DNA from 4 places in the Bradyrhizobium sp. 192 genome. Region 1 is predicted to be linked to each of the others. Evidence: predicted binding sites of a transcription regulator. Region 1 holds the regulator's gene; each other region holds the start of a gene.

Region 1 (7,457 bases):
TGGGCGGGACATGCCGGCTGCCAGCCCGAGGCCATCGTCGCGCGCTATGTGCGTGACGAGGCCTACCGGCTGCATGAGGTCGGCAAGATCAGCGACGAGGATTATTTCGCCTCGCTGCGTGCTTCTCTCGGCATCGGCATTTCGGACGCGCAATTCCTGGAAGGCTGGAACGCGATCTTCGCCGGCGAGATGCCTGACATTGCCGAGCTGTTGCCGCGTGCGGCGAAGCAGATGCCGCTCTACGCCTTCTCCAACACCAACCGGCCGCATGTCGACTATTTCTCCAGGGAATATGGCGAATTGCTCGGCCATTTCCGCGCGCTGTATCTGTCGTCCAGCATCGGCCTGCGCAAACCGGATGCGGAAGCCTTCGACCACGTCGTCACCGCGATCGGCGTGCCCGCGGAGCGTATCGTGTTCTTCGATGACCTCGCCGAGAATGTCGAAGGCGCGCGGGTACGCGGCCTGACGGCGGTGCATGTGACGTCGCCACGCGACGTTGGAAACGCCCTGAAGGCGTTGGGCATCTGAAACCAGCCCGCCACCCAGCTTCAGACACGCTTTCAGGAACCAAATCTGCAACAGATCGGGAACCTGATCGCTTTGTGCATTTTTATACAGAGTTCCGGGAACGGAATACCTCCCTTCGGACTCATCACTCCGTTGGGACTTCTACATCGGACTTATCGACGTGCTGGGCAAAACCTATCTCACCAAGCAGGCCTCTCTGCTGCTCGAATTCGCCAGAACGACCTCGGATTCGGACCTTTCCGCCAAGCTGATCAGCAAGGCCGCCGACCTGAAATCCCAGGCCGATCCGCTGCCGGACAAGGATCAAGGCCCAAAGGCTCCCGACGTCGCATTTGTCAGCCCGGATGCGCCGAGCAGGCGTTGAGCGAGCAAGCCGTGGCGGCCGTCATTCTCGTCCTCGGGATGGCCCACTTCTGCCGATCGGTCTCATCGTCTGGATGATGCGACGCCAAGCCTGAGCCTGCCTTCGATACGGGCTGCAAGCGGCAGGATGGGCGTCCTGCTCCGCAATTTTGCCTCCGCCTCCGCGCTCGGTTAGAACACTGTCGGAACATTTCGTCCGAACGTGCCGAGCAGGAGTTTCGCCGTGGCCTTGATGCCGGTTTCCGACGCCCTTGCCGCGGTGCTGGCGGGCGTTGAGCCGCTGCCTGAACAGATGGTTCCGCTCGACGAAGCCCACCACCGGGTGCTCGCGCGGGACGTCGCCGCGCGGCGCACGCAGCCGCCGCAAGCCATGTCGGCGATGGACGGCTACGCCGTGCGCGCAGCCGACGCGGCAGCGATCGATTCCAGGTTGACTGTCATCGGTGAGGTCGCAGCGGGCCGTCCGTTCACAGGACGGGTCGGCGCTGGCGAAGCCGTGCGGATCTTCACTGGCGGTGTCGTTCCCGACGGCGTAGACGCGGTCGTGATCCAGGAGGACACCATTGCGGACGGCAAGAGCGTCACGATCAAGGAAGCCGCGATCGTGGGTCGGCACATCCGCCCCGCCGGCGTCGATTTCCGAGAGGGTGATGTCCTCTTGCGCAAAGGGACCCGACTGACAGAGCGCGACCTCGCGCTCGCAGCGGCAATGAACCATCCGCAGCTTGCCGTCTGCCGCCGCCCGAAGGTCGCGATCCTCGCCACCGGTGACGAACTGGTGATGCCGGGCGCCACACCCGGGCACGGCCAGATCGTCTATTCCAACGGCTTCGCCCTGCATGCGCTCGCCAGACAGGAAGGGGCCGAGACGATCGACCTCGGCATCGCCGCCGACACGCTAGCCGCCACCACCGCCGGCATCCGCCGCGCGCGCGAAAGCGGCGCCGACATCCTGATCACGACCGGGGGCGCATCGGTGGGCGACCACGATCTGGTCCAGCAGGCGCTCACGGACGAAGGCATCGCGATGGCGTTCTGGAAGATCGCGATGCGGCCCGGCAAGCCGATGATGCACGGACGGCTGGGGACGATGGGCGTGATCGGCCTGCCCGGCAATCCCGTGTCGTCCTACGTGTGCGCCTTCCTGTTCATGGTACCGCTGATTCGCGCGCTGTCGGGCCGTTCGGTGATTCATCATCATCGCGAGCGCGCCGTGCTGGGCCGCGATCTCGGTGCCAACGACCAGCGCGAGGACTATCTGCGCGCGCGCCTGGAGCTGCGCGACGACGGCACGCTCGTCGCTCTTCCCGTCAGCCATCAGGATTCCTCTCTGCTTGCGAATCTTGCTGCGGCACAAGTACTTCTCGTGCGCGCACCGTTTGCGCCACAGGCCGAGGCCGGCAGCCCCTGCGAGATGCTGCGGCTCCCCGTCTGACCTGCGCGGCCACACGCATTCCGCGCGCTTCGTTCTGTTCACGCTAAATTAAGCAGTTGCGGAACATGTATCGAACATATAGTGTCCGTTCATGATTTGTTTCGAGGATGTAGCGGCTTATAGCTGAACTCATCCGTCTCGGAATCGAACGACATCAACCGGGGGACTTTGGTCGAGATGCTAACGCGCAAACAATACGAGCTTCTGCGGTTCATCAGCGAACGTCTGAAGGAAAGCGGCGTGCCGCCGTCCTTCGACGAGATGAAGGATGCGCTCGACCTGCGCTCGAAGTCAGGCATCCACCGCCTGATCACCGCGCTCGAGGAGCGCGGCTTCATCCGCCGCCTGCCCAACCGCGCCCGGGCGATCGAAGTGATCAAGCTGCCGGAGCTCCAGGCTGCCGCCGGCACCCGACGCGGCTTCACGCCAAGCGTCATCGAGGGCAATCTCGGCAAGGTACGCGCGAGCTCCAGCCCGTCCGCAGACGAGGGCGAGCGGCCCGTTGCGGTGCCCGTGATGGGCCGCATCGCGGCCGGCACCCCGATCGAGGCGCTGCAGACCCGCAGCCACACCATCAGCGTACCGCCCGACATGCTCGGCTCCGGCGAGCATTACGCACTCGAAGTGCGCGGCGATTCCATGGTCGAGGCCGGCATCCTCGACGGCGACATGGCGCTGATCCAGCGCAACGAGAGCGCCGATACCGGCGACATCGTCGTGGCGCTGATCGACGACGAGGAAGCCACGCTCAAGCGCTTCCGCCGCCGCGGCGCCTCGATTGCCCTGGAGCCCGCCAATGCCGCGTATGAGGTGCGCATCCTGCCGCCGAACCGCGTGAAGATTCAGGGCAAGCTGATCGGGCTGTACCGCAAGTACTGAGTCCGGAAGTCCTCGATCAAGAAGTCTTTGCGCCTCGTGCGTGCGGCTTCGATCGGCATCGCCGATCAGAGATTGGAGCGGATGATGGTCCGCTCCGGCTGGATAGTCTTTCTGGTATTGCACAGACTATCCGGCCCTATTCTTCCGCAGCGGCATCATCGGCCGGGCGCGCGAAGAAGCATTGCCCCCCTTTCCCCCACGACGCGATCAATCTGTTTGAACACATACGCTTCGCCTGCGGGCCGCCGACACGCGCCTGCCGAATGCATGGGCGCCAACTTTGTTCCTATTGAATTCGGGAAAGATAATGTGATCTCGGCTCGCCGATCCGAGCCGCAGATTTGCCTACAACCGGGCAGACCGTCACGTGCTTCCACTCTGGTAGGGGCCCGCGCCTCCAAAAGAGGTGCGGGTCGCTATCTCTGCATTGAGGAGCACCCGATGTGTGACTACAGCCTGCATGCCGTCGCGACGCGCCCCGCAGAAGTCGGCGAGACGATCGTCACGACAACGTTCCGCGGCACCTCGACACGCGGCTTCGCCTCCGAAGCCAATCTCTCCGTCGCGGTCTGCCTGCTACCGGGAACGGAGCTCGCCTTCGCCGACAACCTCCGTTACGATAACCGCTGGATCTGGACGCGCACCGTCAACTCCCGCGTCGGCAAGTTCGGCAAGATCGATCCGCACATTCCCGATCGCCACCATGACGCGATCGAATTCCCGGACGGCAAATCCGTGCTGGTGACGCAGCTCGTCGAAGGCCAGCGCGCAACCGTGCTGCAGCTGCCGGTAACCCAGCCGGTCAACGAGCGCAACCGTGAGATCATCGCCGACAGCCGCCCGACGGTCACGCGACTGCCGATCGGCTGACAGGGACTTTAGTCCTCCGCTTGAAGATCGGCCTCCGCGGGGGTCGCATCCTTGTTGCGCGAAGCCGCTGCCCTTGGCATGAGCGCTCCTTCGAAATCTCCCTCGCCGGCAGCCGCCGGCGACCAGGGACGGTTGGTGCCCCTCGCCCTCACCGCCTGAACCGAAAAGCCGTCGCCACGCTGCGTCAAGGCCAGCGCGCCCTGGCGACCAAGCCGCTGCCGATCCACCACCATCGCCGCACAATCAGGCGGCGCGGGCCGTGACGTCACCACCAGTGCGGCCCGGCTGCAATCATCCGCCAGCGCATCGATGCGCGAGGCCAGCGCGACCAGCCGACCGTCGGCGAGCGGCGTGACGCAGCCGGACTCGTCGCACGATATGCCGCTCGCCAGCGCGCCACTGCCGGCATCGCGCGGATCGGCGTCAGCAGACAGCCATTCCCTCAGCAGGAAATTGTCCTTGCCCGTCCTGATCAGATGCAAGCGCCCGTCCCCGCCCCTCACCGCGACGCTCGCGCCGTCCCCTGCGATCAGGATATCGGGCTGCCGCACCGACAGTCCCCAGCCGATGGCAGCCAGCAGCACCACGGCACCGCACCAGCGCAAGGGCGTGCGCAACAGGCCCATCACGATGATCCCCAGGCTCGCTGCGATCAGCGGCGCGATACCGAACGCTGGGATGCGGCCGACGGCGCCCGGCAATGCCGTCACCCAGCGCGAGACCACGACCATCCAGTCGATGCCGATCCCCATCAGCCACCAGAACACGCCGTCGAGCCCGAACGGCGCCGCGAGCAGGCCCAGCAGCCCGGCCGGCATCACCAGCGCCGAAACCACCGGCATTGCGCCGAGATTGGCGAGCACGCCGTAGGGCGTGACGCGGTGGAAGTGAAAGGCAGCGTAGGGCGTGGTCGCAAGCCCCGCGATCAGCGAGGCCAGGAACAGCATCGCGATCTCGCGGCCGCCCCACATCGCGACGCGCGCGGTCGCCGAATGGTCGGGCGAGGCAAACAGGTTCGGCATGCCGATCTGCACCAGCGCGACGAGTCCGAGCGTCGCGGCGAACGACATCTGAAAACTCGGATGCACCAGCGCTTCCGGCGCGACTGCGAGCACGATCAGCGCCGCCACCGCGAGCGTGCGGAACGTGATGGCGCGGCGATCGACCATCACCGCGATCAGCACCACCGCCGTCATGAAGAACGACCTTTGCGTGGCCACCTCCGCGCCAGACAGCAGCAGATAGAACGCAGCGGCGACCAACGCCGCCGCGGCCGACCATTTCTTGATGGCGAAGCCGGCCGCCAGCCCCGGGATCAAGGCCAGCAGAGCGCGCACCGCGAAGAAGACGACGCCCGCGACCGTCGCCATGTGATAGCCGGAGATCGAGAGCACGTGCCCGAGCCCCGAGATGAACATCGCGTCGTTGACGGGCGTGGAAATCGCATCGCGCCGCCCGGTCAGCAGCGCTGTCGCGATCGCGCGGTTGTCGCCCTCGAGCGTGGCGCGGATGCGGGCGTCGATCACATCGCGCAGGCCCTGCATGAAGGCGGCATAACGCAGCCGCAAGCCGCCGGCATCAGGCGGGACGGAAGCGGTGATCGCGCCCATCACGAAGCCGGATGCACCGATGCCCTGAAAGAACATATCGCGCGAAAAATCGTAGCTGCCGGGGCGTACCGGTGAGAGCGGCGGCATCAGCCGCGCCTTGAGCTGCACGAAGCTGCCGACCTCGGGGGCAGTGCCCTTGCGCACCGACAGGCGGACGCGCTCCAGCTTGACGTCGCTGCGCTGGGCCTCCATCGCGGTGACGCGCAGCACGAAACGATCGGTGCGCTCGCGGATGTCGCGGGCCTCGACGAAACCATACAGCGACACCGAATAGAGCGGCTTGGCCAGCACGGGGTGACTGATGCGCGCCGTCTTCCAGGTTGCCACGGCAAAGCCGGCCGCCACCGCCGCGATCATGATCGCAGGCGCAAACAGCCGGCTCCGCCGCAACAGCATCGCGCCCAACAGGAAGGCGATCGCCGTCGCCGCAACAACCCACAGCACCGGCTCATGATCGGCGGCAAAATAGAGCGCGATGCCGCCGCCGAAGGCGACAGGCACCCACGGCAAGAGTCGCCCCGCGCCGGCCTCGGCGCGGGCCCATTCACGTAGCGTCTCGACGATTGCCGGCCAGGCGCCAAAGCCTGCCGGCGCGAAGCCGCCAGCCGGTGCAGCACGGCCGACCGGCCACGTCCCGGCAACTCCCTGGGACCGTACCGGCCGGCCCTGCTCCGCCATGTCCCTGCACCTTACGCGACGCCATTGGCACCGAGGCTACCGGAACGTGCGAGGGGGCGAATGGCGATTATATACTTGACACCACAAGGTACAAACTGTAGACACGGGCATCAACTCGGAACGAGCCTATGCCCGCAGCCAAGCCGCCCATCAAGAACGCCAGCCTCAATGCTCCGCACTTCCAGAGCGTCGAGGCTGCGCGGACCTATCTTGAAGCCCTTCGCTGGGGCACTGAGCGCGTTTGCCCGCACTGCGGCACCGTGAACGCATCCTTTGCCACCAAGAAGCCCGGCGTCTATCGCTGCGGCTCCAAGGAGTGCCGCAAGGACTTCTCCGTCACGACCAAGAGCGTGATGGAAAGCAGCCACATCAAGCTCAACGTCTGGCTTCAGGCGTTCTATCTGATGTCGTCCAGCAAGAAGGGCGTCAGCGCCCATCAACTGCACCGCACGCTTGGCATCACTTACAAGTCGGCTTGGTTCTTGTCGCATCGCATCCGTGAAGCAATGCGCGCTGGCGGCTTGCTGCCCCCGATGGGTGGTGGCGGCAAGCCGGTTGAAGTGGACGAGACTTTCTTCGGCCGCTTAGAAGGCATGAAGAAGGGCAAGGCCGCTTGGGCTCATAAGAACGTTGTATTGACGCTGGTTGAACGCGGCGGCTCGGCCCGCAGTTTCCACATTGACGGCGTTCGCACTGGCGACATTCTGCCCATCATCCGCGCCAATCTGAGCCGAGAAGCTCAGTTGATGACGGACGAAGCCGGCTCATACAAGATCATTGCCGAAATCGAAGGTCTCGACCACGCCAGCGTCAAGCACAGCAAGGACGAATACGTCCGCCGTGAAGGCGACAAGGTCATCACCACGAATACGGTGGAAGGCTACTATTCGATCTTCAAGCGCGGCATGAAGGGCGTCTATCAGCACTGCGCTGAAAAGCACCTGCACCGCTATCTCTCAGAATTTGACTTCCGCTACAGCAACCGCGTTGCGCTCGGCATCGAGGACGGGGAACGTGCGGACCTTGCCATCAAAGGGGCGGCTGGCAAGCGTCTGACGTATCGTCAATCTCACTAAGCCCGACTTCAAGCG
Region 2 (7,457 bases), 3.3 Mb from region 1:
GCGCATGATTCGCGGGTTCACGAAATCATTCTGGCGCTGAATGCGACGGTGGACGGCCAGACCACGGCGCATTACATCACCGACCTCTTGCAGGACGCCAATGTGAAGGTGACGCGGCTCGCCCACGGAGTTCCCGTCGGCGGCGAGCTTGATTATCTCGATGAAGGTACGCTATCGGCTGCGATGCGGCAGCGCACCCTGTTCTAGGCATCCACACTTTACGGAACGGACGATATGACGAAACTTTTCGCCACACGCTTGGCTTTGGCCGCGACGATGATGCTGCTGGCGAACCCGGCCATCTCCGCGCAGCAGGACGATGGAGCGCCGCTGCCGTCCAAGCCCGGCAAGCCGATCAATGCCGGCGAGGTGTTGTCCGGCGAGTTGAACGCGATGAAGGTGCGCGACGTCAAGAACACCGGCAAGCGGGTTGCAATGTATCAGATCACCTCCGAGCCGCGTCGCCTGCCGGCGCCGAACGGGCTGTGCAATCTCGAGACCGGGCCCGAGACCTTCCAGTTGGTCACCTCCAGCGACGCGCAGGCCGCGCAGCTGAAATCGTTCGTCGGCAAGGCGATCTCGGTCAAGGTCGACGAAGTCGCCTGCGCCAGCGATCCCGGCCAGATGAGCGAAGCCGTGATCACGAAGTGGAGCATCATCAAGAAGCAGTAGGGGGCGGCGCGTCGACGAGCTGCCGTAGGGTGGGCAAAGGCGCAACGCGCCGTGCCCACGACCTGCTTCGGTTCAATACGTAGTCGTGGGCACGCTTCGCTTTGCCCACCCTACAAGACCGTCATACCCGTACCGGCCCCAACGCCTCGAAATGCCCGCGCCGCTGCAGCCATGTCAGCAGCACCAGGCTCGGGATCGCCACCAGCACGCAGATCACGAAGAACATCGGCCAGCCGGTCGCGCTTGCGACATAGCCCGCACTCGACGACAGATAGGTCCGCCCCACCGCTGCGAGCGCGGTGAGCAACGCATATTGCGTCGCCGTGTGTAGCGGGTTCTGGCAGAGCGCCGAGAGGTAAGCCACGAAGATCACGGTGCCGATGGCGCTGGTGAAGTTCTCCGCGCAGATCGCGAGCGCCAGCGCCCATTGATTGGTGCCGACCATTGCGAGCCAGGCAAAGGACAGATTGGCCAGCGCCTGCACCACGCCGCCGATCCAGAGCGACATTGCCAGCGGATAGCGCCGCGCGACGAAGCCACCGGCAAACCCGCCGATCAGGGTCGCGGCGAGGCCGACGCCCTTCACGATCGCCGCATAATCGTTGCGGGTGAAGCCGAGGTCGATCACGAACGGCGCCGTCATCGTGCCCGAGAACGCATCGGTGAACTTGAACAGCACGACGAAGGCGAGCGCGGCGAGTGCGTCCTGGCGCGACAGGAATTCGGAGAACGCGCCGATCGCCGCGCTCAACACCCGCGCAAACGCGGTCTCGGTATGTGTCGCGGCTTCCGCCTGCGCGGATTGCGCCGGCTCGGTCGCGGCCAGCGCGGTGATCGTGCCGATCAGCACCATCGCGGCCATCACCACATAACCCCACATCCACGCCGACGTGCGGGATATGCCGGTGTCCTCGAAGCCCGAGACGATGAACAGTGCGCCCGCGGTCGAGACCAGCATGCCGATCCGGTAGGCCGCGACGTAAGCGGCCATGCCGGCCGCCTGCTCGCTCTCCGGCAGGCTCTCGACGCGGAAGGCGTCGACCACGATGTCCTGCGTCGACGACGTCGTCGCCACCAGCAGCGCGCCGAGCGCGACATAGAACGGCGAGCGCGCGGGGTCGGTCATCGCCAGCAGCAGGATCGCGACGATCAGCAGGGCTTGCGAAAACACCAGCCAGCCGCGCCGGCGTCCGAACGCGCGGGTGAACAGCGGCACATGCAGCGCATCCACCAGCGGTGCCCACAGGAATTTCAGCGTGTAGGGCGTGCCGACCAGCGCGAACAGCCCGATGGTCTTCAGATCGACCCCGGCCTCGCGCATCCACACCAGCAGCGTCGATCCCGACAGCGCCAGCGGCAGGCCGGAGGAGAAGCCGAGAAACAGCACGATCAGCACCCGCGGCTGCAGGTACACGGCAAGACTGTCGCGCCAGGAGGTCGCAGGAGCGGCGGTCGCGGCGGAGGAGGTCGCGGCGGAGGAGGTCGCGTCGGGTGAGGTCATGGGACGGTGTTAGCAGATTCTGGAGGCCGCTAGGAGGTGTAGCGGCCTTCTTCGCCGTCATCGTCCGCGAAGGCGGACGATCCAGTAACCACCAGCGTCTCGGTTCAATTACGACCGCCGCGGCATACTGGATGCCCCGCCTTCGCGGGGCGCGACAGTGTTACGGAGGTCCGGCTATCCCAGGATAAAGGTCGTCCCAGTTTGGATTGTCTTTCTCAATCAAACGGACCTTCCACGCCCTGTTCCACTTCTTGAGGCGCTTCTCTCTCTTGATCGCGTTCTCGGGATCGTCGAACTGCTCGAAATAGACTAACCTTGCGACATCATACTTTTCTGTAAAGCTCTCGATGGCCTTCGACTTATGTTCGGCCACGCGACGAATGAGATCATTGGTTACGCCAATATACAGTGTGCCGCCAATCTTGTTGGCGAGGATGTACACGTAGTAGTGACGTGTGCTCATCTGCCGTCTCTCTCCGCCGTCATCGTCCGCGAAGGCGGACGATCCAGTGAACACCAGCGTCACGGTTTAGTCGCGACCGCCGCGGCGTACTGGATGCCCCGCCTTCGCGGGGCATGACAGCGCATTGCAAAATCACTCTCCCGCTTGCAGCTTCCGCGGAAACAGCTCGGCCGGGCCTGTCGCCACCAGTTGCGGGCCTTCGGGCGCATCCGTCTTGCTGAAATCGAGCTCCTCGATCCGGCCCGCGCGCTTCTCGATCTTGTCGGCGGAGATCAGGATCTGGCGGACGTCCTCGTTCGCATCGGAAAAATGCTTCTGCAACTTGACCACCCGGTCGCGCAGACGTCCCAGATCGTCGCCGAGCTTGATGACTTCGGTCTGGATCTGGTCGGCGGCGTCGCGCATGCGCGCGTCCTTCATGATCTGCTGCATCACCTGGATCGCGAGCATCAGCAGCGAGGGTGACACCAGCACCACCCGGGCGCGATAGGCCTTCTGGATCACGTCGTCGAAGCCGTCATGGATCTCGGCGTAGACCGATTCCGACGGCACGAACATCAGTGCCATCTCCTGGGTCTCGCCGGTGATGAGGTATTTTTCGGCGATGTCGCTGACATGCTTCATCACGTCGCCGCGCAGCCGCTGGGTGGCGATCCGCTTCTCCTCGTCGGTGCGGGCGTCGTGCAGCGCCGTCATCGCCTCCAGCGGGAACTTCGCGTCGATGCAGAGCGGGCGCTGGTCGGGCAGGAACACGACGCAGTCCGGCCGCTTGCCGGTCGAGAGCGTGAACTGGAACTCGTAGGCGCCCTTTGGAAGACCGTCCTGGACGATCGCCTCCATCCGCGCCTGGCCGAAGGCGCCGCGCGACTGCTTGTTGGCGAGCACGTCGCGCAGGGTCGTCACTTGGGTGGTGAGATCGGTGAGGTTCTTGTGGGCGCTGTCGATGATGCCGAGCCGCTCGTGCAGCGCGCGCAGGCTTTCCATGGTGTTGCGGGTCGAATGCTCCATGGACTGGCCGACGCGGTGGGTGACCGAGTCCAGCCGCTCGTTGACCGCCCGCGCCATCTCGGCCTGGCGTCCCGCCAGCGTCTGGGTCATGGCGTCGACCCTTCCCGAGGATTCGCTCTGGGCGTGCAGCACCTGGCTCAGGCGCTCCTCGAGCTCGTCGGCCCGGATCGCGTGCGCCATCGCGAGTTCCGCGCCGCGCCGGCCCGAACGGGCGATCACGACGGCGATCGTCACCAGGAGGATGAGGACGAGGGCGCCGAAGCCGATCAGCGCATCGATCGTGCGCACCGGCCAGTCGCCGAGCGTGAAAATGATCTCGTTCATGCCGACCGTTCTAGCCGATTCGCCGGTCTCCGCGAACGAATAGCGAACGCTTGTGGTTAACCGGCCACTAATTTTTATGGTTAATGAAACCTGAAAATTTATGGTTAGCGAAGGGTTAACGGGGTTCCCGGCCGCATTGACCGCACCCGGCGCGGGGCTTAAATCGCGGCCATGGCCCTCAGAGAAATCATCATCCTGCCCGACAGGCAGCTGCGTCTGGTCTCCAAGCCGATCGAGAAGGTCACGACGGAGATCCGCAAGCTTGCCGACGACATGTTCGAGACCATGTACGACGCGCCCGGCATTGGGCTGGCCGCGATCCAGGTCGCGCAGCCGCTGCGGCTGATCACCATGGATCTCGCCAAGCGCGACGAGAACGGCGAGACCACGCCGCTGCCGCGCGTCTTCATCAACCCCGAGATCATCGCCTCGTCCGGGGAGTTGTCGGTCTACGAGGAGGGCTGCCTCTCGATCCCCGAATATTACGAGGAGGTCGAGCGCCCTGCGAAGGTGCGCGTGCGCTTCACCGATCTCGACGGCAAGGTGCACGAGGAGGACGCCGAAGGTCTCTACGCCACCTGCATCCAGCACGAGATCGACCATCTCAACGGCGTGCTGTTCGTCGACTATCTGTCGAAGCTCAAGCGCGACCGCGTCATCAAGAAGTTCGAGAAAGCCGCCAAGCGCGCGGAATGAGGAGGGCTCGGCCCTCTCGTCGTCATGGCCGGGCTTGACCCGGCCATCCAGGCCTTGCTTGCTTTGTCACCAAGACCGTGGATGCCCGGGACAAGCCCGGGCATGACGGAGAACCAGAACTCTCACTGAACGCAGCCACATGCCCCTCCGCCTCATCTTCATGGGCACGCCCGATTTCTCCGTGCCGACGCTGCTCGAGCTGGTCGCGCACGGCCACGAAATCGTCGCCGTCTACACCCGCGCGCCGAAGCCGGGCGGGCGGCGCGGCCTGCAATTGCAGCCGACGCCGGTCGAGGAGGCCGCGCGAAAACTCGGCATTCCCGTGCTGACGCCGAAGACGCTGAAAACCCAGGAAGCGCTCGACGAGTTCAGCGCGTTCGATGCAGATGCCGCCGTCGTCGTCGCCTACGGCATGATCCTGCCGCAGGCGATCCTCGATGCGCCAAAACTCGGCTGCTACAATCTCCACGCCTCGCTGCTGCCGCGCTGGCGCGGCGCCGCCCCCATCAACCGCGCGATCATGGAAGGCGATGCCGAGAGCGGCGTGATGGTGATGAAGATGGATGTCGGCCTCGACACCGGCGACGTCGCGATGGCCGAGCGCCTCGCAATCACCGACGACATGACCGCGGTCGATCTGCACGATCGGCTCTCCCGCCTCGGCGCCGACCTGATGGTGCGCGCGATGGCTGCGCTCGATCGCGGCGGGCACCAGCTCAAGAAGCAGAGCGAGGATGGCGTGACTTACGCCGCCAAGATCGACAAGGCCGAGGCTCGGATCGACTGGACCAGGCCGGCGCGCGCCGTGCTGCGCCACATTCACGGTCTGTCGCCGTTCCCCGGTGCATGGGCCGAACTCGCCGGCGTCAGCGAGAACGCGCGCGTCAAAATCCTGCGGTGTGAATTGGCGAAGGGCTCGGGCGCGCCGGGCGAGGTGCTCGATGACAAGCTCACCATCGCCTGCGGCGAGGGCGCCATCCGCATCATCGAGCTCCAGCGCGAGGGTAAGGGCCGGATGCAGGCCGCGGACTTCCTGCGCGGCGTGCCGTTGAAGGCGGGCGCCAAATTCACCTGACGCTGTCATACCCCGCGAAGGCGGGGTATCCAGTACGCCGAGACTTCTCGGCTGAATAGAGATGCCTCGGACTACTGGGCGGATTCAACCGTTCGTCGCAACAGTCTAACAAGGAGGTTGCGATGGAGAAGGGTGTGCGGGCAGGTCGTGCTCGAGAGGCGCTTCGAGAGGATTACAGACCGTTCTGGGCTGCGATTGCCTTGGGACGATCGAGCGGGGATGCTGCAGTTGAGGCCGGGGTGTCGCCGTCGGTCGGAGTACGCTGGTTCCGGAGGGCGGGCGGTATGCCGCCAACACATTTGTCGCGATCGTCCAAACCTCCGTCGGCGCGCTATCTGTCGTTTGCCGAACGTGAGGAGATTGCCATCTTGCGTGCGCAGGGGCATGGGGTGCGAGCCATCGCTCGTCAGCTCGGTCGGCCTCCATGCACGATCTCTCGTGAGCTCCGGCGCAATGTGGCGCGCCGCCGCGGCGCTCCAGAGTACCGAGCGACCACGGCCCAATGGCACGCTGATCGGTCCGCCCGACGGCCCAAGTTGGCGAAGTTGGCAATCAACCCGACCCTGCGGGATTATGTGCAGGACAGGCTTGCCGGTATGATCGCCAAGCCAGACGGGTTGCCCCTCGTTGGTCCGAAGGTCGTGTGGAAGGGACGCCGGGCCGTGCATCGGCAAAACCGACGCTGGGCGAGGGCATGGAGCCCGGAACAGATTTCTCGGCGTCTTCGGCTCGACTTTCCCGAGGATGAGACGATGCGCATCAGTCACGAAGCAATTTATCAGGCACTTTATGTGCAGGGTCGAGGAGCTTTGCGCCGCGAACTGACGGCCTGCTTGCGCACCGGGCGGGTCTTGCGGATGCCGAGGGCGCGCGCCTGCAAAGGCAGAAGCTTCATTCCTTCCGAGATCATGATCAGTCAACGTCCGGCGGAAGCCGCCGATCGAGCTGTGCCGGGTCACTGGGAAGGTGACCTCATCATGGGGCTTGGTAGTTCCGCGATCGGCACCTTGGTGGAGCGCACGACCCGTTTTACCATTCTGCTGCATCTGCCGCGCATGACCGGTCAGAAACAGGAAGCTCGCGTGAAGAACGGACCTGCACTCGCCGGACATGGCGCTGAGGCCGTGCGCGACGCCATCACCCGCGCAATCTTCACCATGCCCGAGCAACTGCGGCGGTCTCTAACTTGGGATCAAGGAGCTGAGCTGGCTCAGCACGCGCGTCTGAAGATTGATGCAGGCGTGCAGGTCTACTTCTGCGACCCCCATAGCCCGTGGCAGCGCGGCACCAACGAGAACACGAATGGGTTGTTGCGCCAGTACTTTCCAAAGGGGACGGATCTCAGCATGCATGATGCCGACGATCTCGAGGCCGTGGCTCTTGCACTTAACACCAGGCCCCGGAAAACCCTCGGCTGGAAAACACCGGCAGAAACCCTCGACGAACTGCTCCAAGTGAGCGATACACAGACTGTTGCGACGAACGGTTGAATCCGCCCTGGATCGCCCGGTCAAGCCGGGCGATGACACCACCCGGATTGAGATGCCCCGCTACAAGCTCACCATCGAATATGACGGCGCGCCGTTCTTCGGCTGGCAGGTGCAGGACACGCTGCCCTCGGTGCAGGGCGCGCTGGAGGCGGCCGTGAAGGCGATGACCGGCGCGGATTTGCGCGTGCACGGTGCCGGCCGCACCGATGCCGGCGTGCACGCGCGCGG
Region 3 (7,457 bases), 1.5 Mb from region 1:
TCGCGCGGGATGCCCGCCTACCGGCTCGCGCTGCAGACCCGCGAGCAGCACATCCGCCGCGAGAAGGCGACGTCGAACATCTGCACCGCGCAGGTTCTGCTCGCCGTGATCGCCTCGATGTACGCGGTCTATCACGGCCCGGAAGGCCTGACGCAGATCGCGCGCAATGTGCATCGCCGCGCCGCCGTGCTGGCCGCCGGCCTGCGCAAGCTCGGCTTCGCGCCTGATAGCGAGAACTTCTTCGACACAATCAGCGTCGATGCAGGCGCCAAGCGCGCCGAGATCGTCGCCCGCGCAGCAGCTGAGAAGATCAATCTCGGTGTGGGCGAGACGAATCTGCGCATCGCGCTCGACGAGACCACGACATCAGCGACGGTCGAAGCAGTCTGGCGTGCCTTCGGCGGCACGCTTGCTTACGCCGAGGTCGACGCGGAGACGCGCGAGGCGCTGCCGGACGATTTGAAGCGCACCACCGCGTTCCTGAGCCATCCCGTGTTCCACGCGCATCGCTCGGAGACCGAGATGCTGCGCTACATGCGCAAGCTCAGCGACCGCGACCTCGCGCTCGACCGCGCGATGATTCCGCTCGGCTCGTGCACCATGAAGCTGAACGCGACCACCGAGATGATGCCGCTGACCTGGCCGGAGTTTGCGACGCTGCATCCGTTCGTCCCGCGCGAGCAGGCGGCCGGCTATCACGCGCTGTTCGCGCGGCTGGAAAAATGGCTGTGCGACATCACCGGTTATGACGCGATCTCGCTGCAGCCGAATTCGGGCGCGCAGGGCGAATATGCCGGGCTTTTGGCCATCCGCGGCTATCATGCCGCGCGCGGCGAGGCGCACCGCAAGATCTGCCTGATCCCCTCCTCCGCCCACGGCACCAACCCGGCCTCGGCCGCGATGGTCGGCATGGACGTCGTGGTCGTCGCCTGCGAGAAGAACGGCGACGTCGACGTCAATGATCTCCGCGCCAAGGCCGAAAAGCATTCGGCCAATCTCGCCGCGGTCATGATCACCTATCCCTCGACCCACGGCGTGTTCGAGGAGCACATCCGCGAGATCTGCGACATCGTGCACGGCCATGGCGGCCAGGTGTATCTGGACGGCGCCAACCTCAATGCGCAAGTCGGCCTGAGCAGGCCCGGCGATTACGGCGCCGATGTCAGCCATCTCAATCTGCACAAGACCTTCTGCATCCCGCATGGCGGCGGCGGCCCCGGCATGGGCCCGATCGGCGTCAAGGCACATCTGGCGCCGTTCCTGCCTGGTCATCCCGCGACAAAGGCTGACGCACCGGTCGGCCCGGTCTCGGCCGCCCCGTTCGGCTCGGCATCGATCCTGACCATCTCCTACATCTATATCCTGATGATGGGCGGCGAAGGCCTGAAGCGCGCCACGGAGATCGCGATCCTCAACGCCAACTACATCGCAGCACGCCTCGATCCGCACTTCCCGGTGCTCTACAAGAACGAGAAAGGCCGCGTCGCGCATGAGTGCATCGTCGATCCCCGTCCGCTCAAGCCCACGTCCGGCGTCACCGTCGACGACATCGCCAAGCGCCTGATCGACTACGGCTTCCACGCGCCGACCATGAGCTTCCCGGTGCCGGGCACGCTGATGATCGAACCGACCGAATCGGAATCGAAGGCCGAACTGGATCGTTTTTGTGATGCCATGATCGCGATCCGCAAGGAGATCGCCGAGGTCGAGGCCGGCCGCTTCAAGATCGAAGCGTCACCGCTGCGCCATGCCCCGCACACGGTGCACGACATCGCGGACGATGATTGGAAGCGGGCCTACACCCGCGCCGAAGGCTGCTTCCCCGCCGGCAGCTCGCGCACCGACAAATACTGGAGCCCGGTCGGCCGCGTCGACAACGTCTACGGCGACCGCAATCTGGTGTGCTCCTGCCCGCCGGTGAGCGATTACGCGGAAGCGGCGGAGTAACGGATTCGTAGCAACCATTAAGGTTCTCCCGATTTTCCGCAAGCATGACGCCGGGCTTGCAGCCGTCAAGGTGTGGCCTGGCGGCAGCGAGTTTGACGCGGGGCGTTCGCGACGGCCAACCTTGACGGCCGCGGCGCACGGCGTCGTCCAGGCGGAAGGTCGGGACGAAGAAACGGCCGCCTGATCGAACAAAGAAACGCGATCAGGTGGCGGGCAGCTTGGCAGTTTGAGGCGCTTCGGCGATCCACGGAGTTCCGCGGGCGACCACGGCGTTGATCGTGACGAGCAACTTTTTGGCGCAAGCGACCAGCGCGCATTTATGAGATTTTCCGGCGGCGATCAGCCTTGTATAGAGAGCCTTCATCTGCGGGTTCCATCGGGAGGATGCCGGAAGAGCCGCGTTGTAGAGCGCCCAACGCAGCCGCTCACGGCCACCTTTGATGTGACGGGCACCGGATCGTTCGCCGCTATCGTCGTCGTAAGGCGCCAGTCCACTGAGAGCTGAGGCCCGTTCGCGTGTGATGTTGCCGATCTCGGGCATCCTGATCAGGACGGCAGCCGCGGTCGGCAGACCGCAGCCGGCGACGCTGTAGATCAGATCGAGCCGTGCGGCGAGATCAGGATGCTTGCGGATCGCCGCCAGCAGCGCCTTGAACTCGGCTCGTTTGGACTTTGCCAACAGCGCGATCTGCGCCTTCCAAACCCCTTGAATCCGCTTGTCGCGGCAACTCTCGAGCCGGTTCTTCAGCCTTGCGATGTCTTCCGTGATCTGATCGATCATGGTCAGATGCTCGGCAAAGGGCTGCAACCGCGGATCCGGTGCAGGATGGATCGTCTTGACCGCGGCAGTGCACGTCGCGATCAGCGCCGCGTCGATCCTGTCGTTCTTAGCCAGCAGCAGACGGAACGTGGCATAGGCGCGGACCTGCTTCGGCTGAAACAGCACGACGACGAAACGCTTGCGCCGCAGCTCCGCAACGACCGCCTGCTCGTAGCCTCCACTTGCCTCGATCCCGACCCTCTTTACCTTGCGGCACTTCAACCACTCCACCAGCGCCTGGTGACCTCTTGCCGTGTTGTCGACCCGCAACTGCTCAGAGTTGCCATCGATCGCCACGTCGAGCTTGCGTTTGCCGGTATCGATCCCGGCACAGATCGTGTTACGCTTGGCCATCTTCCTCGACCCTCCCTTGTTATGCGAACCTGAAGTTCGTTCAACCATGCGGGTCCCGATGAAGTGCCGACCGCGATCTTGCTACGAAACGCAGCCCTCAAGGCTTCGGTGGGCATCGATCCGATCGATCGGCGGCCCAGCCAGGGTGGCCACCCGGGCTGGGCCATTCCTCACGGAACGGGGCCAATCCTATACCGATGCGCTAATACAAGGGTGGGCAAAGCGGAGCGTGCCCACCTTCTTTGTGCGCGTTGAAATATGGTGGGCACGGTGCTTGCGCGCCTTTGCCAAGCCTAACGGCACTACCGATCCTGGCCGTCGGGCCAACGCATCAGGCTTCCCGACCGGGCCACAAGGCTCTGACAATGGGGGCTCGCAACCGTAAGCGCCCAGGCTTGTGATTCATCGATCTTGCCTTGGAGTTCAGCGAGCGCGCGCGCCTGCCAGTGGGCTCTTTCGGGTCCGAACGGCAAGGATTCGGTTTCAGAAGCGATTCCCACGAAAGGCAAGATATCGGGATCGTTTTCGAGGCGAGCCTTGACGCTGTGCCTTGCTATTGTCCTCGCACCTTCTACCGGGGACGAGCGTCCGGAAAGTATGCATCTTGCCGTCTCAATGATCATCCGGCGAGCAGCGACGACCTCGGATTGATTCCAACTCACGGCGATCCCAGTCTCACCAACTGATCCGGATATATCTTGTATCACAAAAACGAAACGGGCGCCGACGACGTCGGCAACTCAACGTCCTCAGCGCCCGCTCCTCGCGAAAAACTCTACGATTTAGAACTTACTCCTCCGCCGGCTCCTCGCCGTCGGCGTCGCGCTCCGGCGTGCCGGCGAGAATCTGCTCGGCGATCAGGCCGGAGTTCTGGCGGATCGAGGTCTCGATCTTGGCGGTGATGTCGGGATTGGCCTTCAGGAACGCTTTCGAGTTCTCGCGGCCCTGGCCGAGGCGCTGGCTGTCATAGGAGAACCATGCGCCTGATTTCTCGACGATGCCGGCCTTGACGCCGAGGTCGAGGATCTCGCCCATCTTGGAGACGCCCTCGCCGTACATGATGTCGAACTCGACCTGCTTGAAGGGCGGCGCCAGCTTGTTCTTCACCACCTTGACGCGGGTGGTGTTGCCGACCACTTCGTCGCGCTCCTTGATCGCGCCGATGCGGCGGATGTCGAGGCGAACGGAAGCGTAGAACTTCAGCGCATTGCCGCCGGTGGTGGTTTCCGGCGAGCCGTACATCACACCGATCTTCATGCGGATCTGGTTGATGAAGATCACCATAGTGTTGGACTTGTTGATCGAGGCCGTCAGCTTGCGCAGCGCCTGGCTCATCAACCGCGCTTGAAGCCCCGGCAGCGCATCGCCCATCTCGCCCTCGAGTTCGGCCTTCGGCACCAGCGCCGCGACCGAATCGACCACCAGCACGTCTACCGCCCCCGACCGCACCAACGTGTCGCAAATCTCCAGCGCCTGCTCGCCGGTATCGGGCTGCGAGATCAGGAGCTCGTCGATGTTGACGCCCAGCTTGCGTGCATAGACCGGGTCGAGCGCATGCTCGGCGTCGATGAAGGCGCAGATGCCGCCCTTCTTTTGCGCTTCCGCCACCGTATGCAGCGCCAGCGTGGTCTTGCCCGAGGATTCCGGCCCGTAGATTTCCACGACGCGCCCCTTCGGCAGGCCGCCGATGCCGAGCGCGATGTCGAGCCCGAGGGACCCGGAAGAGACCGCCTCGACGTCCATCGAGCGGTCGTTCTTGCCGAGCCTCATCACCGAGCCCTTGCCGAACTGACGCTCGATCTGGGAGAGCGCGGCGGCCAGAGCTTTACTCTTGTCCATGGAAGATCCTTCGACGATACGCAGGGCAGTGGTGGACATTGGGTCGTGCTCCTTATGGCGAGGATTCGCTAGAGGGACAAACGATTGGCGAGGCGGCTCGTCGATAGAGGCAATGTACCCTATCTGTTCTATGTTCGCAATATGTTCTTTTGCGGATTCAGGCGCTGGCCTGCGGCCAGTACCCGGATTCAGCGCTGGCCTGTTTGCGGCCTCAGAGTGGCCCGGTTTGATTTGTGAGTGGCCTGTTTTGCATAGCGGAATTCCTCGCTTGCTGCAGGCATAGCGCGTACTGTGGTTCCATCACCGCCCCACCATCGGCATCTATCGGTGACTGAGAGTATCGCGCTCCCGCCTCCTACACGGAGAGCATCATGACGCGCACCAAATCCCACCGGCCTGAGCTTTCGCTAGTTGATCGGCTTGTACTTGAGGCCAACCGCCTGAAAGACGAGGCGCACAAGCTTCCCCACGGCCCCCTACGGGATGCCATGATCCGGAAAGCGCGCCAGACTGAAACAGCCATACAGGTCGACCAGTGGCTTTCATCACCGGGTCTGCGAGCTCCGAGGTGAGCAAACAGTAAAGGCTATTTCGGGAGTGGCCAAATTTGAGGTGGCGCCTGCGCAAGAAGCCGACGACTTGCGTTGATATGCTCCCGCGTCTGATCGACAACGGACCTAAGTAGCTCCGTTTCCCGCCTAATGTGGGCGGCCTGTTGCAGATCTGCCTCTCACGGGCTCTTCGCTGCCAAGCTCCGGGGGCGTTAGCAATCAATAGGCCGATCCGGCACCAGTCACCCGGCAAGTCGATCGCGGAGTGACTGGCCTGCCTTGAAATCCCGTGTGGCCCCTGAACCTAATCCAGCCTCGCCCTGACCAATCTCTACTGGAGGATTGCAATTTCCAGTTCCAGCGTAGCGCCACTGAGCATTATTAGCTTGGTGGCGTCCTCGTTTGGTGGCTCAGTTTGGAAATCAGAGTGGCCTATTTCGGCCAGTCCCCGGAATTCAGGTGCTGGCCTGTTTCCGGGCGCGGTGGCCGATTTTGAAAATCGCAGTGACCTAATTTGAGTCGCCGTAGCCGGGGCATACGATGGGCAATGGTGCTGCCCCCGAGCTTGCGCTTAGGGCGGCCATAGCAGTATGCCGCACTTGTTGCACTTGTCGGCGCAATCGTCGTAGGTCACCCCCGGCCGGATTTGCTCCATCAGCGTGGGCTCCTTGGCCTTCTGCGCCAAAGCGCGACAGCGAGAATACGGACCCATTCACCCAGGACTTGCGGGAGCGCGTGATTGGCGAGCCCGAGATCAGCACCGATGGCTTCCACCCGTATAAAGCTCGCCGAAAAGCAGGCCGACGTCGCCGCGCCTAAAGGCGAGAGCGCCGGGAAGTAGGTGGGACAAGACTGCGCTAATTCCCCTCCGCGAGTGTCGCGTCTTGACACAATGAACCTGGCACAGCCTGTGCTGACTAATCAGGTGCCGGGGTTTTGCATTATCCCCCTCGGGGCTGGTAAACCGCCGCTCGCGCTTCATTTAAGCGAGCGGCGTTTTTAATTCCGAAAAACGAAAAGCCCCAATCCGGGGCTGGCGGGATTGGGGCTCATCGCAGTCGCGCTTACTCGGGTACGTTTGCGACTCATTGCCATTCAGTCTGTCACAAAACTCCGTGTCCTAATTCAGAGTTCCGAGTGTCCCAATTAGGACAGCACCTGGATTCAGGTACTGTCCTAAGCAGGACACTCATTTCAGGAAATTAGGACACCTAGTTCCGGTAAAGGAACACCGTGTTATTCCGGATTCCTCAAGCCTGTGGATAGAGTCAGGATTGCTCTTGCCGGGGCTGCTATTTCATTCCGAACAGATTTTCCGGCAAGGGTCGCGCGAATGCGGCCCTTTCTTGATTCCACCCTCGCGGAGGGAAATTAGGACTCGGCCAGGATTCACGCGCCGACCGAATTTGCCCGGCCGTGTCGTATGCTATTGTCGGCGGCGTGATTTTTGGGCACCTGCTCCCAGTCACCGGCAACGAGTCCATCGGGCGTCGGTGGCTGAGAGAGAGAGAGAGAGACAAGCACTCCCGCCTGTCAATGAGGACACGGGGCCATGGAAACGCCAGATGGCGCAAAGCCGATGCGCAAGGTAACCCGCCCGAACCATGGGGTTGAAAACCCGCTCCCCGCTCCCAACCCGGAGCGAGCCGAGGAGATTCGCCAGATGGTCCTCGCTCACATCGCGGACCAGCGCGAACTCCTCAGGAAGCTCCGTCGCAAGATGCATTGAGGCCGCGCCAGCCGGCGGCCTCTTTTCACTCAGACGCGTGTGGCGGCGGCCAGGATGAGCTCGGATCCAGGATCCCGGCGGTGTCCCGTGCGACCGGATTCCTACGGGGGCGCCAAGCTCCGGAATCGACTCGCCAATTCTGTCACGAGATGCGCCGGCGTGTGAATGATCATCCCTTTTGAGGCGCCTGCCTCCGTTGATGGGCTGTCCGCGGCTG
Region 4 (7,457 bases), 110 kb from region 1:
TGCTGACCGGTCCGGAAGAGCCGAAATCGCCGCCCGGCTCGTCGCCGAAATTACCGCCTCCGCCGCCGCCGCTGCGGCCGTCGAGCATCGTCAGCGTCGAGTTGAAGCCCTGGAGCACGATCTCGGTCGAATACTTCTCGACGCCGCTCTGGTCGGTGTACTTGCGGGTCTGGAGCGCGCCCTCGATGTAAACCTTGGCGCCCTTCTTGAGGTACTGTTCGACGATCTTGCAAAGCGGCTCAGAGAAGATCACGACGCGGTGCCACTCGGTCTTTTCCTTGCGCTCGCCGCTGTTCTTGTCGCGCCAGGTCTCCGACGTCGCGATGCTCAGATTCGCGATCGGCCGCCCGTCCTGGGTGCGGCGGATTTCAGGATCCTTGCCGAGATTTCCAACCAGAATGACCTTGTTGACGCTTCCAGCCATCGCCGCTCTCCACTCCGAATGCCACTGAATTTCATAGGGCCGAGCGCGCTGCTCGCGTTCTCTGCGCCTGTTGAGGCGACCCTATACGCTTGCAGGCGCCACTCAGCCCGGCACCCCCAAGGTTATCCCCACATATAGCACCGACCTTCGTCGTGTTCCAGATTTGTTCTTCTCGGAAATACACCGAATAGAGGACTGGCGGCACAACCGTCCGTGACGCCGACGGACGGATGATGTCGCCACCGGCCTGCGTTCGACAGGGGCGAGCGCGCCCGTCGATATCAGCCCGGCTGGTGCGAATTTCGCGATGGTCGCCCCTCCGATCGCGGTGATATCACTCTGAGATTGTTCCGTAATTGGAACCCGCCCGCGAGACGTTTGACTCTCGGTCGCAACCGGTCGGTAACCATCACGTTCCGCGCAACTGTGGCTTTCAGGAGACACAACTTGCGGCTTCAGTAGTGTAAGCACTGCCTCAGTTGGGCCATCGAGTCCGCTGCCCTTCCGGCCAAGGAAGGCAACAACAGAAACTGGGACTGGGATTAGATAAGATGAAAAAGGTTTTGTTGGCTTCGGCCTGTTTGTTCGCTCTCGCTGCGCCCGCTTCGGCGGCCGACCTCGCAGCCCGCCCCTACACCAAGGCTCCGATCGCCCCGATGGCTTCGGTCTACAACTGGACCGGGTTCTATCTCGGTCTCGTTGGTGGCGGCGCCTGGGAAGATACCTCGGGCAGCCCCAAGATGCAGGGTGGCTTCGTCGGCGGCACCGCCGGCTACAACTGGCAGACCGGCAACGTGGTGTTCGGTCTTGAGACCGATGCTGCCTGGGCTGACGTCAGCGCTTCCGCCGCTGGTGTGGTGTTCGTTCCCGGTGTCGGTGGCATTCCCGCTTCGGTGAGCTCCAAGACCGACGCGATGGGCACCGTGCGCGGTCGCATCGGCTGGGCCGTCAACAACGTGCTGCTGTACGGCACCGGTGGTTACGCCTGGATCGACAACAAGATCACTGCCACCCTGGGCGGCGCTTCGATCTCCGACAGCAAGTTCCACTCCGGCTGGACCGTCGGTGCGGGTGTCGAAGCTTACATCGCTCCGCAGTGGTCGGTGAAGGGCGAGTATCTGTATCGCAGCCTCGGTGGCGAGACCTACTTCGGCGCCATCAACAGCGGTACGCTCAACCTCCACACCGTGCAGCTCGGCGTGAACTATCACTTCGGCGCCCCGGTGGTCGCCAAGTACTGAGCTACGCTTCAACGCCAACGCGTTCCGAAAGGCCGGCCTCGTGCCGGCCTTTTTGTTTGGCGGGTACGCTTGCCGCGCCGTTCCGCAAAGCCCTCTGCTGCCAGATGCCGCCAGCGCGCCAACAATCCGTTGACGATTCGCAACTGCCACTGGAAATCCGTCTCCGTTCTTCCTACGTTCGCTGACAACCCCATCGGCGCCGATCCCGGTTCCGGGCGAAGCGCGCCTTCATTACTGGCGCGGTCGCGCACCCGTGGGATTCCCTAGGGGCAACTCGGATGGATGAAGTGATCAAGGCGAAGCGCCAACAGCAGAACGCGGGCTCCAGCCGGCACGCAATTACGATCCGTGGCGCGCGCGAGCACAACCTCAAGAACATCGACGTCGAGATTCCCCGCGACAAGCTGGTGGTGTTCACCGGTCTCTCCGGCTCCGGCAAATCCTCGCTCGCCTTCGACACCATCTATGCCGAGGGCCAGCGCCGCTACGTCGAATCGCTGTCGGCCTATGCGCGCCAGTTCCTCGAGATGATGCAGAAGCCCGACGTCGACCAGATCGACGGCCTGTCGCCGGCGATCTCGATCGAGCAGAAGACGACGTCGAAGAACCCGCGCTCGACCGTCGGCACCGTCACCGAGATCTACGACTACATGCGGCTCTTGTGGGCGCGCGTCGGCGTGCCCTATTCGCCCGCCACGGGCCTGCCGATCGAGAGCCAGACTGTCTCGCAGATGGTCGACCGAGTGCTGGCGCTGCCCGAAGGCACGCGCCTTTATCTGCTCGCACCCGTCGTGCGCGGCCGCAAGGGCGAGTACCGCAAGGAGCTCGCCGAATGGCTCAAGAAGGGCTTCCAGCGCGTCAAGATCGACGGCGCCTTCCATGAGCTCGCGGAAGCGCCTGTTCTCGACAAGAAATTCCCGCACGACATCGACGTCGTGGTCGACCGCATCGTGGTGCGCGCCGACATCGGCCAGCGCCTCGCCGAAAGCTTCGAGACCGCGCTGAAGCTCGCCGAGGGCCTCGCCGTCGTCGAGTATGCCGATGCACCGGCGGCTGCGCCCGCGGAAGAGAAGGAAAAGAAGAAGACCGCAAAGATCCACGACAAGAGCGGTCCCGAGCGCATGCTGTTCTCGGAAAAATTCGCCTGCCCCGTGTCCGGTTTCACCATTCCGGAGATCGAGCCGCGCCTGTTCTCGTTCAACAACCCCTATGGCGCTTGCCCTGCCTGCGGCGGCCTCGGAGTCGAGCAGCATGTCGACGAGGACCTCGTCATCCCCGACAAGGAGGCTGCCATCGGCAAGGGCGCGATCGCGCCCTGGGCAAAATCGTCGTCGCCCTATTACGTGCAGACGCTGACCGCGCTCGGCAAGCACTACAAGTTCACGCTGACCACCAAGTGGAAGGACCTGCCCAAGAAGACGAAGGACGCGATCCTCCACGGCTCCGGCGAGGACGAGATCAAGTTCTCCTACGAGGACGGGGTGCGCTCCTACGACACCAAGAAGCCGTTCGAAGGCGTCATCACCAACATCAACCGCCGCTATCGCGAAACGGAAAGCGAGTGGGCCCGCGAGGAGCTCGCAAAGTACTTCCACGATGTACCCTGCGAGGCGTGCCACGGTTTCCGGCTCAAGCCCGAGGCGCTCAGCGTCAAGATCGGCGGCAAGCATATCGGCGAGATCTCGGAGATGTCCGTGAAGGGCGCCGGCGCATGGTTCGAGACCGTGCCGGAGGCGCTGAACACGCAGCAGAACGAGATTGCCGGACGCATCCTGAAGGAGATCCGCGAGCGCCTCACCTTCCTGCTCGACGTCGGCCTCAACTACCTCACGCTGTCCCGCTCCTCCGGCACGCTGTCCGGCGGCGAGAGCCAGCGCATCCGCCTGGCCTCGCAGATCGGCTCGGGGCTGACAGGCGTGCTCTACGTGCTGGACGAGCCCTCGATCGGCCTGCACCAGCGCGACAATGCCCGGCTGCTCGACACGCTGAAGCGGCTGCGCGACCTCGGCAACACCGTGATCGTGGTCGAGCATGACGAGGACGCCATTCTGCTCGCCGACCACGTGCTCGACATCGGCCCCGGCGCCGGCATGCATGGCGGCAACATCATCGCCGAAGGCACGCCCGCCGAGATCATGCGCAACCCGAAATCGCTGACCGGCAAGTACCTGACCGGCGAGCTCGAGGTCGAGGTGCCGGAGCGGCGGCCGCCGAACCATCGCCGCACCATCAAGGTGGTAAACGCGCGCGGCAACAATCTCAAGAACGTCACCGCCGAGATTCCGCTCGGCCTGTTCACCGCCGTCACCGGCGTGTCCGGCGGCGGCAAGTCGACGCTGCTGATCGACACGCTCTACAAGGCGATCGCCCGCAAGCTGAACAATGCCAGCGAAGGCGCCGCGCCGCACGACCGCATCGAAGGCCTCGAGCACATCGACAAGATCATCGACATCGACCAGTCGCCGATCGGCCGCACGCCACGTTCGAACCCCGCCACCTACACCGGCGCCTTCACGCCGATCCGCGAATGGTTCGCCGGCCTGCCCGAGTCCAAGGCGCGCGGCTACGAGCCCGGCCGCTTCTCCTTCAACGTCAAGGGCGGTCGCTGCGAAGCCTGCCAGGGCGACGGCGTCATCAAGATCGAGATGCACTTCCTGCCCGACGTCTACGTCACCTGCGACGTCTGCAAGGGCAAGCGCTACAACCGCGAGACGCTGGAGGTGCTGTTCAAGGGCAAGAGCATCGCCGACGTGCTCGACATGACCGTCGAGGAAGCCGCCGAGTTCTTCAAGGCGGTCCCGCGCGTGCGCGAGACGTTCCAGACCTTGCACCGGGTCGGCCTCGACTACATCCATGTCGGCCAGCAGGCCACGACGCTGTCAGGCGGCGAAGCCCAGCGTGTCAAGCTCGCCAAGGAACTGTCCAAGCGCGCCACCGGCCGCACGCTCTACATCCTGGACGAGCCGACCACCGGCCTTCATTTCCACGACGTCAAGAAGCTCTTGGAGGTGCTGCACGAGCTGGTCGCGCAGGGCAACACGGTCGTGGTCATCGAGCACAACCTCGAAGTCATCAAGACCGCCGACTGGGTCATCGACTTAGGGCCAGAAGGCGGCGACGGTGGCGGCGAAATCGTGGCCTGGGGCCCGCCGGAGGATATCGCGAAGGCGCCAAGGAGCTACACGGGTAAGTTTTTGGCGCCGGTGCTGGAGAAGTCGCGGAAGCCGAAGCGGAGGCGCGCGGCGAGCGAGGCGGCGGAGTAGCTCTGCCGCCGCTTCGAGGGTAGACGAACAACCCTATTGCCCGCATTGGGCGAGTCCCCTATTGTGGATCTTGGGGAACGCCATGACGCGCCTTTTGGTCTGCGCGACGTTTTTATTGTTTTTTCCGAATCTGGCTGTCGGTCAGAGTTCGAAGGCGCTATGCGGCTTTGATGATTCCGCGAGACTTGTGACATGCGAGCAGGAGAGCCGCTCAGTCTTCCGCTACGAGGTCGAATATCCCGACGTGGGAGTCCTCTTGAAGCTCTCTTCTTCCCTCAATGGAAGCTTGACTGCACGAGGAGATCGCGAACGTTGCAGGACCGTAGTCGAGGGATTTCGTGCCGATCAAGTCGAACGCAAATTCAATTCATCGCTAGAGGGGCTGCGCCTACAAGCTGAAAAAGTTCGTTCTGCATCTGAAGGCAATTTGGTACTCTACAAACAAATTATTCTTATCTACGACGCGCTAGTCGGCCGTTACAAAACCTGCGTCCAAGCATATCAAGACGCCGTCAAATCGTGCCACGTCGTCACACCATATGATGTTCGTCCAGACCGAATTTAGGTGCGGAGAACCATTGTGAACGATCTATCTCACAATATCGCGGAAGCAAGTCTCATCGCACCATCGATTGCTCCGAACTTAATTTGCGACAAGCGCTTCGCAGGACAGTTGCGAGAAGTGCAAAATCTGAAGCAATTCCTATTTGAGCAGAAAGTAAAATTTGAAACCGGTCAGCTCGACTCGATAGATCTTGGTCCGCTGAACAATCTATCTTACAGTCCCACCGGTCGCGTACCAACCGGCGAAGAATGGAAGCTTCTGGATGAGAAGATTGCTGTACTTGCTTCCTATCTAAGCGATGGATTGCGACAGAAAATTCGTGTCCGCGAGCTTAGTGTTTTCTTCGACAAGCTTCCTCTCGCGTTCCTTTTGGCTACCCTCATAATAGTTCTCTATCGATTTCTGTATGGCGGGTTTTTCGCCAAAGGCACCTTGCTGTTTAATGCTTCGTTCTTGCTCTCGCTGATTGTTTGGGCGGTAGCGCAAGGCGGCTTAGGCGCATGTGCTTTTCTTGGCACGCGTATCGCAACAACGCGCCCGGACAAGATCCTTTCTGAGACTCTGTCAGACATTTCCGACGTAACGGATGAAAGCATTCTTAAGATAAGAATAATACTCGGATGCCTGTTCGGATCACTGATAGGCGTGCCAATCGGGAGTTTGGCCTTCGATAAGATGGGCAACGCCATTTATGACAGCAGCGCCTCGCTAACTCCCTCCGATTTTGCATTGATCATTTTGCCGTTCATGGTCGGATTCAGCACCAACCTCGTGCTTGCAATTCTAGAGCGCTCGATCGAATCGATCAGGACATTCTTTGGGATTGGCTCTCGGTCCTAGATTCCCGACAATATCTGTCATGGGTGCCTAGTCCCTCGCCATCTTCGATCTCGACGGCACCCTCGCCGACAGCTTTCCCTGGTTCCTGCGCACCATCAACGACATCGCCGACCACTTCGGCTTTCGTCGTGTACGGGATGAGGACATCGACGGGCTGCGGCATGCCTCGACGCGGGAGATCCTCAGCCGGCTCGAAGTGCCCTTGTGGAAGTTGCCGGCGATTGCGCGGCATGCGCGGCGGTTGAAGGCGGAGGCGGCTTCCGAGATTTCGCTGTTCGCGGGCGTCGAGACGATGCTGCGGACGCTGGTTGAGAACGGCGTGCAACTTGCGCTGGTGACGTCCGACAGCGAGGCCAATGCGCGCGAGAAGCTTGGGCCGAGCGCGGCGCTGTTCTCGCATTTCGACTGCGCGGCGTCGGTATTCGGCAAGCCCGCGAAATTTCGTCGGGTCATCCGCCGTGCCAGCATCTCGTCGGACAAGGTCATCGCGATCGGCGACGAGGTGCGCGACATCGAGGCGGCGCGCGCGGTGGGAATTGCCTGCGGCGCGGTGTGCTGGGGCTATGCGGCACCGGCCGCGCTGCGGGCGCTGGGGCCGGATCATGTGTTTGAGCGGATGGATGAGATTGCATCGACGCTGTGTCCCGGTGCCGTAGCCCGGATGAGCGTAGCGATATCCGGGACCGTCGGCGGATGAGGATGGCGTTGTCCCGCATGTCGCGTCGCTCATGCGGGCTACGAAGAAGACCCCCTACTCGGTCCTGCGCAAGAATGCCCCGAACGCCCTTGGGCCGTCGCCGGTCTTGACCTCGCTGATCACCTTCAGCTCCGTCGCATCGATGATGCTGAGCGTGTTGCTCTCCCAGCACGCCACGATGACGCGCTTGCTGTCGGCGGTGGCCGCGATGCCCTCGGGATAATCTCCGACATTGATGCGCTTGACCGGCTTCAGGCTCGCCAGGTCGAACACGCTGACGGTGCCGCCATATTGGTCGGTGACGAAGCCGCGGCCCATCGTCAGCGCCACCGCATAGGGGCGCATGCCGACCTTCACGCGGGCGATCTCGCGCGCCTCCGCGAGGTCGATCACCGAGACGTCGTCGGAGCCGACATTAGCGGTGTAG

Evidence for each region. The regulator LexA, encoded in region 1, represses DNA repair genes until DNA is damaged. The targets are predictions, from matches to a motif close to TGTTCNNNNTGTGTTCNG.
Region 2: the regulator LexA is predicted to act here: its motif matches at 4,000-4,017, upstream of rmuC (DNA recombination protein RmuC).
Region 3: the regulator LexA is predicted to act here: its motif matches at 5,092-5,109, upstream of recA (recombinase RecA).
Region 4: the regulator LexA is predicted to act here: its motif matches at 1,830-1,847, upstream of uvrA (excinuclease ABC subunit UvrA).

What each region holds. Positions count from the first base shown of each region.
Region 1 is NZ_CP064690.1:4,482,935-4,490,391, reverse strand. Features, by position in the region: gene IVB24_RS20450 (HAD family phosphatase) at 1-531, shown strand, start outside; gene IVB24_RS20445 (hypothetical protein) at 692-895, shown strand; gene glp (gephyrin-like molybdotransferase Glp) at 1,118-2,329, shown strand; gene lexA (transcriptional repressor LexA) at 2,507-3,208, shown strand; gene IVB24_RS20430 (hypothetical protein) at 3,650-4,078, shown strand; gene IVB24_RS20425 (ComEC/Rec2 family competence protein) at 4,087-6,366, opposite strand; gene IVB24_RS20420 (IS1595 family transposase) at 6,495-7,442, shown strand.
Region 2 is NZ_CP064690.1:1,142,049-1,149,505, forward strand. Features, by position in the region: gene recR (recombination mediator RecR) at 1-207, shown strand, start outside; gene IVB24_RS05310 (hypothetical protein) at 235-672, shown strand; gene IVB24_RS05315 (MFS transporter) at 794-2,173, opposite strand; gene IVB24_RS05320 (GIY-YIG nuclease family protein) at 2,334-2,636, opposite strand; gene rmuC (DNA recombination protein RmuC) at 2,769-3,968, opposite strand; gene def (peptide deformylase) at 4,140-4,664, shown strand; gene fmt (methionyl-tRNA formyltransferase) at 4,804-5,739, shown strand; gene IVB24_RS05340 (IS30 family transposase) at 5,862-7,229, shown strand; gene truA (tRNA pseudouridine(38-40) synthase TruA) at 7,282-7,457, shown strand, end outside.
Region 3 is NZ_CP064690.1:5,982,333-5,989,789, forward strand. Features, by position in the region: gene gcvP (aminomethyl-transferring glycine dehydrogenase) at 1-1,947, shown strand, start outside; gene IVB24_RS28040 (IS110 family transposase) at 2,150-3,121, opposite strand; gene recA (recombinase RecA) at 3,911-4,999, opposite strand; gene IVB24_RS28055 (hypothetical protein) at 7,064-7,240, shown strand.
Region 4 is NZ_CP064690.1:4,591,996-4,599,452, reverse strand. Features, by position in the region: gene IVB24_RS20965 (single-stranded DNA-binding protein) at 1-424, opposite strand, end outside; gene IVB24_RS20960 (outer membrane protein) at 976-1,665, shown strand; gene uvrA (excinuclease ABC subunit UvrA) at 1,944-4,928, shown strand; gene IVB24_RS20950 (hypothetical protein) at 5,011-5,493, shown strand; gene IVB24_RS20945 (hypothetical protein) at 5,509-6,333, shown strand; gene IVB24_RS20940 (HAD family hydrolase) at 6,374-7,030, shown strand; gene IVB24_RS20935 (cytochrome D1 domain-containing protein) at 7,085-7,457, opposite strand, start outside.